3 regions of the Halomonas sp. LC1 genome follow, and region 2 is predicted to be linked to each of the others. Evidence: predicted binding sites of a transcription regulator. Region 2 holds the regulator's gene; each other region holds the start of a gene.
What was found. Region 2 encodes LexA, which represses DNA repair genes until DNA is damaged. Its sites were predicted from a motif close to TACTGTNTANNTANACAGTA; they were not measured.
Positions count from the first base shown of each region.

Region 1 (3,274 bases), on a different contig from region 2:
CCTCCCAGCACGTGGTGTAACGCCTGGAGCGATGCGCGCAGCGCAGCTGCCAAGGCGCGTCGGCATCGGTCATGCCAAAGCGCAGCGTGCCTTGCCCCATCTTTTGGTTGATGGCGTCGACCGTCTTCATCAGCTGCGGGTGCGCCTTGGTCGTGGGCTGCAGCAAAGAGAGCTGGTACTGCTGCGCATCCACCAAGTCCAGCAGCATCACGCCGGCTTTCATGAATGTGTAGCCGGGGCGATACATCTGATCGAGCCCTTCACGCACGGCTTCTAGAATGAGGCGGGTATCGTCAGTGGGCGCAGCGAGGGGAATCATCGCGCTGGGCGAGAGCTGCGGCTGATCTTTGCGGTGGCGATTGGTGTTTAAAAACAGCATCACCGCGCGGGCCAGACTGCCTTGCTGGCGCAATTTTTCGGCACTTCGCTGGGCGTGACGGCGTAGGGCGGCGTGCAGCTCCTCTTTCACGCCGGTGGATTGGCCGAACGAGCGGGAGGTCATGATGCGCTGGCGGGGCTGCTCCACGGCGTTCATCTCTAGGCAGGGCGTACCGCGTAGCTCCAGCGCGGTGCGTGCCAGTACCACAGAAAAGCGTTTGCGCAGCTGCTTGGGGTCGCACTCGCGCAGATCCCAGGCAGTGCGAATGCCACTGACCGCTAGCCGCTCCGCCAAGCGCCGACCGACGCCCCATACCTCGCTAACGGCCAGTTGTCTCAGCACTACCTGCGTGGTAAGGCTCTCGCCGTGAAGCAAGCACACTCCCTCGTAATGCGGCTGCTTTTTGGCCACGTGGTTGGCAAGCTTGGCTAGCGTGTGTGTCGGCGCAAGGCCTACGCACACGGGCAGCCCTAAATGGCGACGAATACGGCGGCGCAGTGCTGCACCGATGGCTTGGCACTGGGCGTCGTCGAAGCCATCCAGGTAAATGAACATCTCGTCGATGGAGTAGGGGGCAACCTCGGGGCAGGCATCGCGCAGCAGTTGGGCAAGTCTCGCCGACATATCGCCATACAGCTCGTAGTTGGAAGAAAGCAGATGAATCGCCCCACGGCGGCGTAGCCCCTCTAACTGGTACGCGGGCGTGCCCATGGCGATCTCCATGGCTTTCATCTCCTCCGAGCGGGCAATCACACAGCCGTCGTTATTCGACATCACGCCAACCGGCTTGCCTTCTAGCGCGGGGTTGAACACCCGCTCGCAGGAGACATAGAAGTTATTGGCATCCACTAACCCGATCATGGCAAGTACTCGTGAATGACGGCGCGCACCACGCCCCATAGCTGGCAGTCGGTGCCTTCTAGCGGCAGCGGCGGATAGTGGGGGTGGGCAGAGCAGAGGTGGGGCGTGCCGCGATACAGCGCGTAGCGCTTGATCAGCACTTCCTCGTCGAACATGGCCACGAGGATATGCCCTAAGCGGGGCGTCACGCTGCGGTCGACGACCAGTAAATCGCCTTCGAAGATTCCCCAGCCCTCCATGCTGTCGCCGGTGGCGGTGAGGTAAAACGTTTGGGTGGGGTGTTTGATCAGCCGCGCATTGAGATCGAGGGTGCGCGGCTCGTAATCTTGGGCGGGGGAGGGAAAGCCGCTAATGCCGGCGCGGCCCGTTTGGGGAGGAAACGGCAGCGGCTGAGACGTTAACGGCAAGGCTGTCGCAACGGGGGCGAGTTGAGACGGCATCGTCGGTATCCTCAAGAATAAATAGTGTGTTTATATACAGTATATATAAACAGTATTTATTCACGAGGCAAAAATTGCAAGCACTGCCCTTAGCGAGCCAGCCACAGCCCCACGACCAAAGCACTGATGACTGTAATAAAGAACACAAGGTTGCGAACGCGGGTATCGCGGCGAGGTTTCATGGCAATCTCCATCAAAAAATGAACGGCGTCGTGGCCCATGGCCGCGTAAAAGCAGCACAAGCGCTGCGCCGAGCATGGTAACGTTTGAGCCACAACGTTTGCACCGCAATGTTTGCATCGTAATGTTCACATTTAGGCGCATCATCAGACGCGCCAGATTTTCGCAGTGAGACCCATTGTTATGAACGACGCTTCCCGAGTAGGCGCGGCGCCTCAGCCGCTTTCGTTGGCCGGGGGGCGGTTGGCGGCATTGAGCTGGGGGCAGTACGACGCACCCACCTGGCTGGCGCTGCATGGTTGGCTGGATAACGCCGCCAGCTTTACACGCTTGGCCCCACGCTTGGTGAGCGCGCTGGGCATTCGCATCGTGGCGATCGATTTTCGAGGCCACGGGCACTCCGCTCATGCCCCGACTGGCAGCGACTACGCGCTTTGGGACTACACCCACGATGTGCTGGATGCTATGGATGCCCTAGGCCTCGAGCAGACCACGCTGCTGGCGCACTCCATGGGCGCGGCGGTCTCTTGCTTGGTCGCGGCCGCGCTGCCGGAAAAAGTAGCGCGACTGATTCTGCTGGACGGGTTGGGCGCGCTCAATACGTCGGCAGAAGAGACGGCCAGCCAACTGCGTAAAGGCATCATCGCTCACCGGCGCTCCTCGTCTCGCACACCGCGCTACCCCGACCTGGAAAGCGCCATTGCGGCCCGGGTGGCGGGCGGCGTTACGCCGTTGGATAGCATCACCGCCACGCCGCTGGTCGAGCGTAATACTCAAGCCACGGCCGATGGCAAAGTGCAAATGCGTACCGACAGCCGCCTGCTCAAGCCCTCTCTGGTGCGCTTTACACCGCCGCAAGTGCTAGCGGTACTGAGCGAGATTCGCGCACCGGTGCTATTGATAGAAGGAGAGCAGGGCATTTTGGGCGAGCGTGCCTGGGCAGCCCAGGCGCGGCAGGCGGTGCCGCAGCTCACTCGGCACGTGCTGACTGGCGGCCACCATTTGCATTTGGAGCCGCAGGCCGTCGAGCGCGTGGCCGAGGTGATTTGCCGGGAAGGCCACACGGCCAGTTAACGTTGGAACACAAGAACGACGTGTGCGTATGAGACACCATGCCAAAAAGGAGGGGCAGAACGTGGTTAGCCAGTTGACGGGGAGAGCGTTGGGGAGCGGTCGTAAAGTGGCCCTGGTGCTGGGGAGCGGCGGTGCAAGAGGGTACGCCCATATCGGTGTGATTGAAGCGCTGGAGGCCCGAGGCTTCGAGATCATTTCGATTGCCGGGTGCTCCATGGGTGCGCTGATCGGTGGCATTTATGCCTCGGGCAAGCTGCCGGAGTACCGCGAGTGGGTGTGCAACCTCGACTACTTGGACGTGCTAAAGCTGGTCGACGTGACCTGGAGCCCCATGGGGGCG
Region 1 covers NZ_JASSPG010000001.1:153,437-156,710, reverse strand. The annotation lists gene QIT27_RS00725 (Y-family DNA polymerase) at 1-1,240, opposite strand, end outside; gene QIT27_RS00720 (LexA family protein) at 1,237-1,680, opposite strand; gene QIT27_RS00715 (alpha/beta fold hydrolase) at 2,044-2,934, shown strand; gene QIT27_RS00710 (patatin-like phospholipase family protein) at 2,963-3,274, shown strand, end outside.
Region 1: a site for LexA is predicted at 1,716-1,735, ahead of QIT27_RS00720 (LexA family protein). Genes of this name have one in related genera too.

Region 2 (3,274 bases):
GTCCTCGGGAGTACCGTGCAGATAAATATAGCGCCGCTGGGAATCCACGCTCCCTCCGCGGTTCACACCCCGCTCCAACCCGCACAGCCATAGAATGCGCGTCAAAATCCAGTCGCGCGAGGGGTGCGCGGCCGCAAGCTCTGGCGAAAAGACTTCGCCTGTCCAGCGGCGACCACGAAACACGGCATTATCCGGACAACCGCGGCCAATCGACGCTCGCACATAGTGCCAGCCAAGCGGTGTTTGACCGCTACCCTCTTCCTGCCCCACGCCTGCCAGCCCCGTCGAAATCGCACACTCATGCTGAATGTCGTTCCCTTGCCACCAGCACAGCCTCTGGCGCTGGGTATCGATCTCTATCCAACCCCCGCTTGTCGGCGGCAGCTCAGCTAGCTTGGGCGTTACCATGGTGACCCTCTTCAACCACAGCGGGTAACGGTGCATTCATGGCCGCCACTACGACAGGACGCAGCCGTCGCACCAAATCACGCACCGTGACCTGCTCTTGATAATCCTTGGCAGCAATATCGCGCAGTGCATCCAGCCCTGACAGCGTGAATATTACCGTTCCTAACATAAAGTGTAGCCGCCAGAAGCGCTCGGCGTCCGGCAGATCCGGCGTCGCTTTGCGCACTAGCTCCGTAAAACGGGTGAACACATCACCATACTGCTGCTGGATGTAACGCCGCAAATGTCCCTGCGCTTGGCTGTAGGCCAACCCTAGCAGTCGCATGAACACTTTTAAGCTATTGCGCTCGGCTGGAACGGCGAGCACCGTGGTCGCCATGGTTTCCAGCAACACTTCTAGGGGAATCGGCTGGCCCTGGTAGCGCGCCTCTAGTTCATCCAGTGCGGTATGAAAGCGCGCCGAGAACGGATCAAGATAGCGGGCGAACACCGCTTGAATCAGCGCCTTTTTGGACCCAAAGTGGTAATTCACGGCGGCCAAATTGACCCGCGCCTTGCTAGTGATATTGCGCAGCGACGTCTCGGCAAAGCCTCGCTCTGCAAATAGCACCTCTGCCGTATCCAAAATACGCGTTACCGTATCCGACTGGGCCATAACGCCCTCCAAAAAACAGGTGTTTTAAACAACGCTGAATACTATGCCATTCGCTTTGCTGGCTCAATCTCTTATCCAATTCGTGCCTAGTCATTGACGGGTTTCATGTTTGTCTAGCTTTCGTGGTCCTCGCCATGTACTGGACAGAGCAACATACTGTATACTTAACCACATACTGATTAAGCCGACATGTAGCTACTGTCTTTTCACTGTTTTGGAGTTTGGTATGTCGCGTCCACTCACAGCACGTCAGCAGCACGTATTTGATTTCATCGTTAAGACCATGGGTGAGCTGGGTTATCCGCCAACGCGCGCCGAAATCGCCAAAGCGCTTGGCTTCCGCTCTCCCAATGCAGCGGAAGAGCACCTGCGCGCGTTAGAGCGCAAGGGGGCCATTCGCATTATTCGTAATACGTCCCGTGGGATCCGTCTGCCTAATCAAGAGCCGCTGGAACCTGCCGATACGCCAGCCCCTGCCACAGCATCGGTCGCCGCTGACCCTCTCCCCAACGGATTGCCCGTGATTGGTGAAGTGGCCGCTGGCAGCCCGATTCTGGCCGCCGAGCACATTGACCGTTACTGCCCGTTGCCTGCCGAGTACTTCACGCCCAAGGCCGATTATTTATTGCGGGTACGCGGCCTCTCCATGAAAGATGTCGGCATTTTGGAAGGCGACTTACTGGCCGTTCACCGTACCGACCGCGTGCGGGATGGTCAGATCGTGGTAGCACGACTAGAAGACGAAGTCACGGTCAAGCGTTTTAAACGCCAGGGGCATCAAGTGACGTTGATTGCCGAGAACGCCGACTTTGCCCCCATCGAGATCGATCTGCGCACGCAGCAACTGGATATCGAAGGCGTCGGCGTTGGGGTAATTCGTGGAGGCAACGGTCAGGCACTGGGCTGATCCTCACCGACGCTCTGCACACACTCGCCTGCGTTACTGGGAGTCGATATAACGGTGGTCATTGAACGTGGCCACCCAGTTCGGATGGTAGACCAGCAGGATGCTGAGCAGCATCCCCGTAATGAAGGCCTCGGAAGGCATCAGCAGCGGTAAAAAGCGGGCATACTCTTGAGCCAGATACACGGCTTCAGGGTCAGTGCCCGCCATGAGGATGAGCGCCACCGCCGACAGTCCCCCCCCCAATGTCGACAGCGCCGCACCAAAAAAGCCGCAGGCAAACAGAAAGACCATCAAATTATCCGGCAGCCGGCGATCAACCAGCCGCCACACTACGCCTGTCACCATGGCAGGTACGATGCCGGTGACCAGCACGTTTGCCCCCAGCAGGGCCCAGTCGTTTCGTCCAATCGCCACCATGGCAACGTTGATCATCAGGTTGCTGATGAGCGCTAACGGCATTTTGAATACCAGCGTCATCAGCACCGTAAAGACCAAATGCAGCGTCAGCCAATCCACCGCTTGCGCGCGTAGCTGCCAAAACAGCATGACGATCAGGGTTGCGGCCAGCCAGCGGTGCTGAAGCGCCGGATCATCCAGAAGAGGTTGCCAGGGGCGCAGCCAAACGCACCAGCCCATCACACCCAGTGACAACAACCCACTCATCACGAGCGCCCACGGTGCCAATACGCTTTGTGCAAAGGACATAGCGCCCCCAGAATCGATTAACTAAAGACGACCGTCTTATTGCCGTGGATGAGTACGCGATCTTCCAAGTGCCAACGCAAGCCGCGAGCCAGCACCGCTTTCTCCACGTCGCGACCAAACCGAACGAGGTCGGTAGGCGTATGACAGTGGCTGACCCGATGAATGTCTTGCTCGATGATCGGCCCGGCGTCCAGCTCTTCGGTCACGTAGTGGCATGTCGCACCAATCAGCTTCACGCCCCGCTCATAGGCTTGATGGTAGGGCTTGGCACCGGCAAACGACGGCAGGAAGCTGTGGTGGATGTTGATGACTCGACCTGCATAGCGCTCGCACAGCGAGGGCGGCAGTATTTGCATATAGCGGGCCAGCACAACACAGTCTGCACGGGCCGCGTCGATCCGCTCTTGCACCTGATCGAACGCCAGCTGTTTGTTGGCAGGATCGACCGGCACATGATGGTAGGGAATACCGTACCACTCGGTGAGCGAACGCATATCGTCATGGTTGGAAATCACGCCGACGATATCGCAATCCAACTCCCCTGCCTGCCAGCGGTAGAGCAAGTCGACCAAACAGTGAGACTCTCGGGATACCATCAA
Region 2 covers NZ_JASSPG010000009.1:37,457-40,730, forward strand. The annotation lists gene QIT27_RS14930 (L,D-transpeptidase) at 1-408, opposite strand, end outside; gene QIT27_RS14935 (TetR/AcrR family transcriptional regulator) at 386-1,063, opposite strand; gene lexA (transcriptional repressor LexA) at 1,290-1,970, shown strand; gene QIT27_RS14945 (energy-coupling factor ABC transporter permease) at 2,004-2,675, opposite strand; gene purU (formyltetrahydrofolate deformylase) at 2,693-3,274, opposite strand, start outside.

Region 3 (3,274 bases), on a different contig from region 2:
CTCGCCACGCTCTACTGTGCCGACCAGCCGGTAAGCGATGCGAAAGCGAGCCTTGCCGAACTACAGCGCTCAGGGTACATCGTGGCGCTGATCAGCGGCGACCGCCAGGGGCCGGTGGGCTGGCTTTGCCTGCAGGTGGGGCTAGCAAAAAACGCGTGCTACGCCCAGCGTTCGCCGGAAGCTAAAGCGGCACTGCTCAAAGCGCTGCCATCGCCCACGCTCTATGTGGGCGACGGGGTGAACGATACCTTGAGCCTTGCCGAAGCCGGGGTAGGTGTCGCCCCCATGCAAGCCAGCGAAGCTGCCCGAGAAGGAGCCGCCGCACAGCTGCTTTGGCCTGGGGTGAGCGGTATCGTAAGGCTATTGGCACTGGCTAAGCGCACCCGCCGAGTCATGGTACAAAACCTAGTGTTTTCGGCACTCTATAACACGCTGGCGCTTGGGCTGGTGATCATGATGGCGGTACCGCCCTTGGCCGCCGTATTGGCGATGGCCGCAAGCTCGCTCAGCGTGACGTTAAATACAGCGCGCCTTGCGTGGGCAGAGCCTGACGAGGCTAGCGATAGCCCAGTACCTGCCCTAAGCGCTCAGCGTTCGATGCCACCCACTGAGGGTCAATCGCGCCCCACTGCTTAATGGTGTAGTGGCCAATGTTGTGGCGCTCGCCGTCGCCTTTTTCAAATACGCACTCAATATCCAATTCCCCCAAGGACGTAATGGTGTCTTGGGCGGTGCGCCTCGGCATGCCGGTGGCTTCCATCAGCGCGGGTACGCTGGCCACGCCTTGCTCAATCAAGTGGGCCACGTAAAGGCGGCGGTAAAAGCTGGATTTTGTTTTGCTGAGCGACATGGAGAGGGCGTCTTCTTAGTGATGGGTATTCCTGCAGTCTAATCAAATAAATCCCCCTGTGCCCGGGGCGGGCGAAAATCACGGGTATTCAGCCCCTGCTCGGGGCGTGGCTGCATGTTCCACTGGCGGCTAGCACGCTGAAACCGCTGGGCGATTAAGTCAGCAAATACCCCTTCTCCGCGAAAGCGCTTACCAAAGGCCGAATCGTAGGTTTTACCGCCCCGACACTGGCGCATCAAGCTCATCACCTTGGCAGCGCGCTCGGGGTAGTGAGCCTCTAGCCACGCGTCAAACAGCGGCGCGACCTCGTGGGGCAGCCGCAGCAGCATCCAGGTGGCGGTGCGCGCCCCGGCGCGGCTGGCGGCTTCCAGAATGCGTTCAATTTCGTGGTCGGTCAGGCCGGGAATAATCGGTGATATCAGCGTGCCCACCGGTATTCCCGCCGTGTTTAGCTCACGAATCACTTTCAGGCGTGCCTGCGGCGATGCCGCACGGGGTTCCAGCGTGCGCTTTAGGTTAGCGTCTAGGCTGGTCAAGCTCACGAACACCCGCACCAAGCGATGCTCCGCCATTTCTGCCAGTAGATCGATATCCCGCAAAATCAGCGTGCTTTTCGTCACTAGCGTCACCGGGTGGCGGCAAGCTAACAGCAATTCCAGTAAGCGGCGGGTGGTTTGGTAGGTGGCCTCTAGCGGCTGGTAACAGTCGGTATTACCGGAGAGGTTAATGGGGCGGCAAACATAGTGGGGGTGGCAAAGTTCCTCTTTTAAATGCTCCACCAGCCCGCGACGGGCGATCAGCTTGGTTTCAAAATCCAGCCCTGGCGATAAATCCCAATAGGCGTGTGAGGGCCGGGCATAGCAGTAGACACAGCCATGCTCACAGCCGCGATACGGGTTAAGCGAACGATCAAAAGGTAAATCTGGCGATTTGTTCCAAGAGAGTGCGCTTTTACTGGCTTCCTCGCGCACTTCTGTTGCCAGTGAGATAGAGGCTTCTTCCTGCCACCATCCGTCATCCTCTGCCACGCTGCGGGTAGGGGCAAAGCGGTTATGTGGGTCGTAGGTTGCACCGCGCCCTTTATGCACGGTAGCGCGAGAGGGATCCAGTGATGTCATCTGCTACCTCGTACGTAGTATCAATATATATGTTCATAAATACAGTATATGAGGTTTGCCCAGCACCGCAACCAAGCGGGCAGTACAGCCACGACAGCGCTAATGGTATTTTGGGAAAAGAGGGAAGACTTACTCGGATGATTTCAGGGAGGGAAAGCATGTACGTGACGAAGAATCAGCGCGTAGCGCTGATCATTATCGACATGCAGCAAGGCATGGCGACTGAAAAAGCGGGAGAGCGCAATAACCCGCAAGCCGAAGCCAACATTCAGCGGCTACTAACCAGTTGGCGGTGCCAAGGTGAGCCTATCGTGCATGTACGTCATCTTTCCCGCACGCCCAGCTCACCGTTTTGGCCTGGTCAGAGCGGCGTGCTATTCCAGCCTGCGTTTGAGCCACTCGCTACCGAGCATATCGTCGATAAAAACGTGCCCGATGCGTTCACGCACTCTGGGTTAGAGCGCTGGCTACGTGCCTGCGGCATCCATAAGTTGGTCATTGTAGGCGTCAGTACCAGTAATTCGGTCGAAGCCACGGTACGTTCGGCGGGGAATTTAGGCTTCGATGCTTATGTGGTGAGCGATGCCACCTTCACGTTCGCAAAGCAAGATTACGCCGGCACCTATCGCACTGCCGAAGAGGTGCATGCGATGTCGCTGGCGAATTTAGCAGGGGAGTATGCGGAGGTTGTGAGTACGGAAGAGGCATTTGCCTTACTGTAAATCGTTTTACCACTCTCCGCTCTTGATCTGCGACGTTGCCTCAACCGGTGGATTGTAGATATAGCACCAGGCATCGCCATACTGTGTTGCCAACACCCTTCGGTCGTACATCCCCTTGTCGGGAGAGTTATGCAGGTAATCTTCTAGCTCATCCAGTCGTGCTAGCTGTTCGGCGTTAATGGCATACACTTCCACCTTAACGCCTGTGGATGGCGTGAGCTTAGCGCCTGGGTAGGGGCCAAGGTCGTAAAGTGTGATTCCCGTTAAACGGTCTTGGCCCAGCATGTCAGCGCCGTTTAACCAATGATGATTGCGATGGCCGTGCTTTAACGTGCCGTAGACCGCGACTCGCGGGCAGCGCTGAATAGACCGGTGAAGATGCTGCATGGGTTCACCTTTTCACAATGTTCAATAAGCCACGGCTACGCGCCGATTGTCGACGGTTGAGAGCCACTCATTAGGCATTGACCCAAAAGCGCCCTGACAGTCTGCCAAGGCGCTGTGCTTACTTACTTTTTATCCTAACGCTTCTTCCGCACCGGTTTTTTATCGCTGCTTGCTGGCTCGGCGCTATCGGCTTTGCG
Region 3 covers NZ_JASSPG010000010.1:51,777-55,050, forward strand. The annotation lists gene QIT27_RS15935 (heavy metal translocating P-type ATPase) at 1-636, shown strand, start outside; gene QIT27_RS15940 (winged helix-turn-helix domain-containing protein) at 557-850, opposite strand; gene QIT27_RS15945 (PA0069 family radical SAM protein) at 889-1,968, opposite strand; gene QIT27_RS15950 (cysteine hydrolase family protein) at 2,127-2,690, shown strand; gene QIT27_RS15955 (gamma-glutamylcyclotransferase family protein) at 2,697-3,077, opposite strand; gene pgi (glucose-6-phosphate isomerase) at 3,212-3,274, opposite strand, start outside.
Region 3: a site for LexA is predicted at 1,996-2,015, ahead of QIT27_RS15945 (PA0069 family radical SAM protein). Genes of this name have one in related genera too.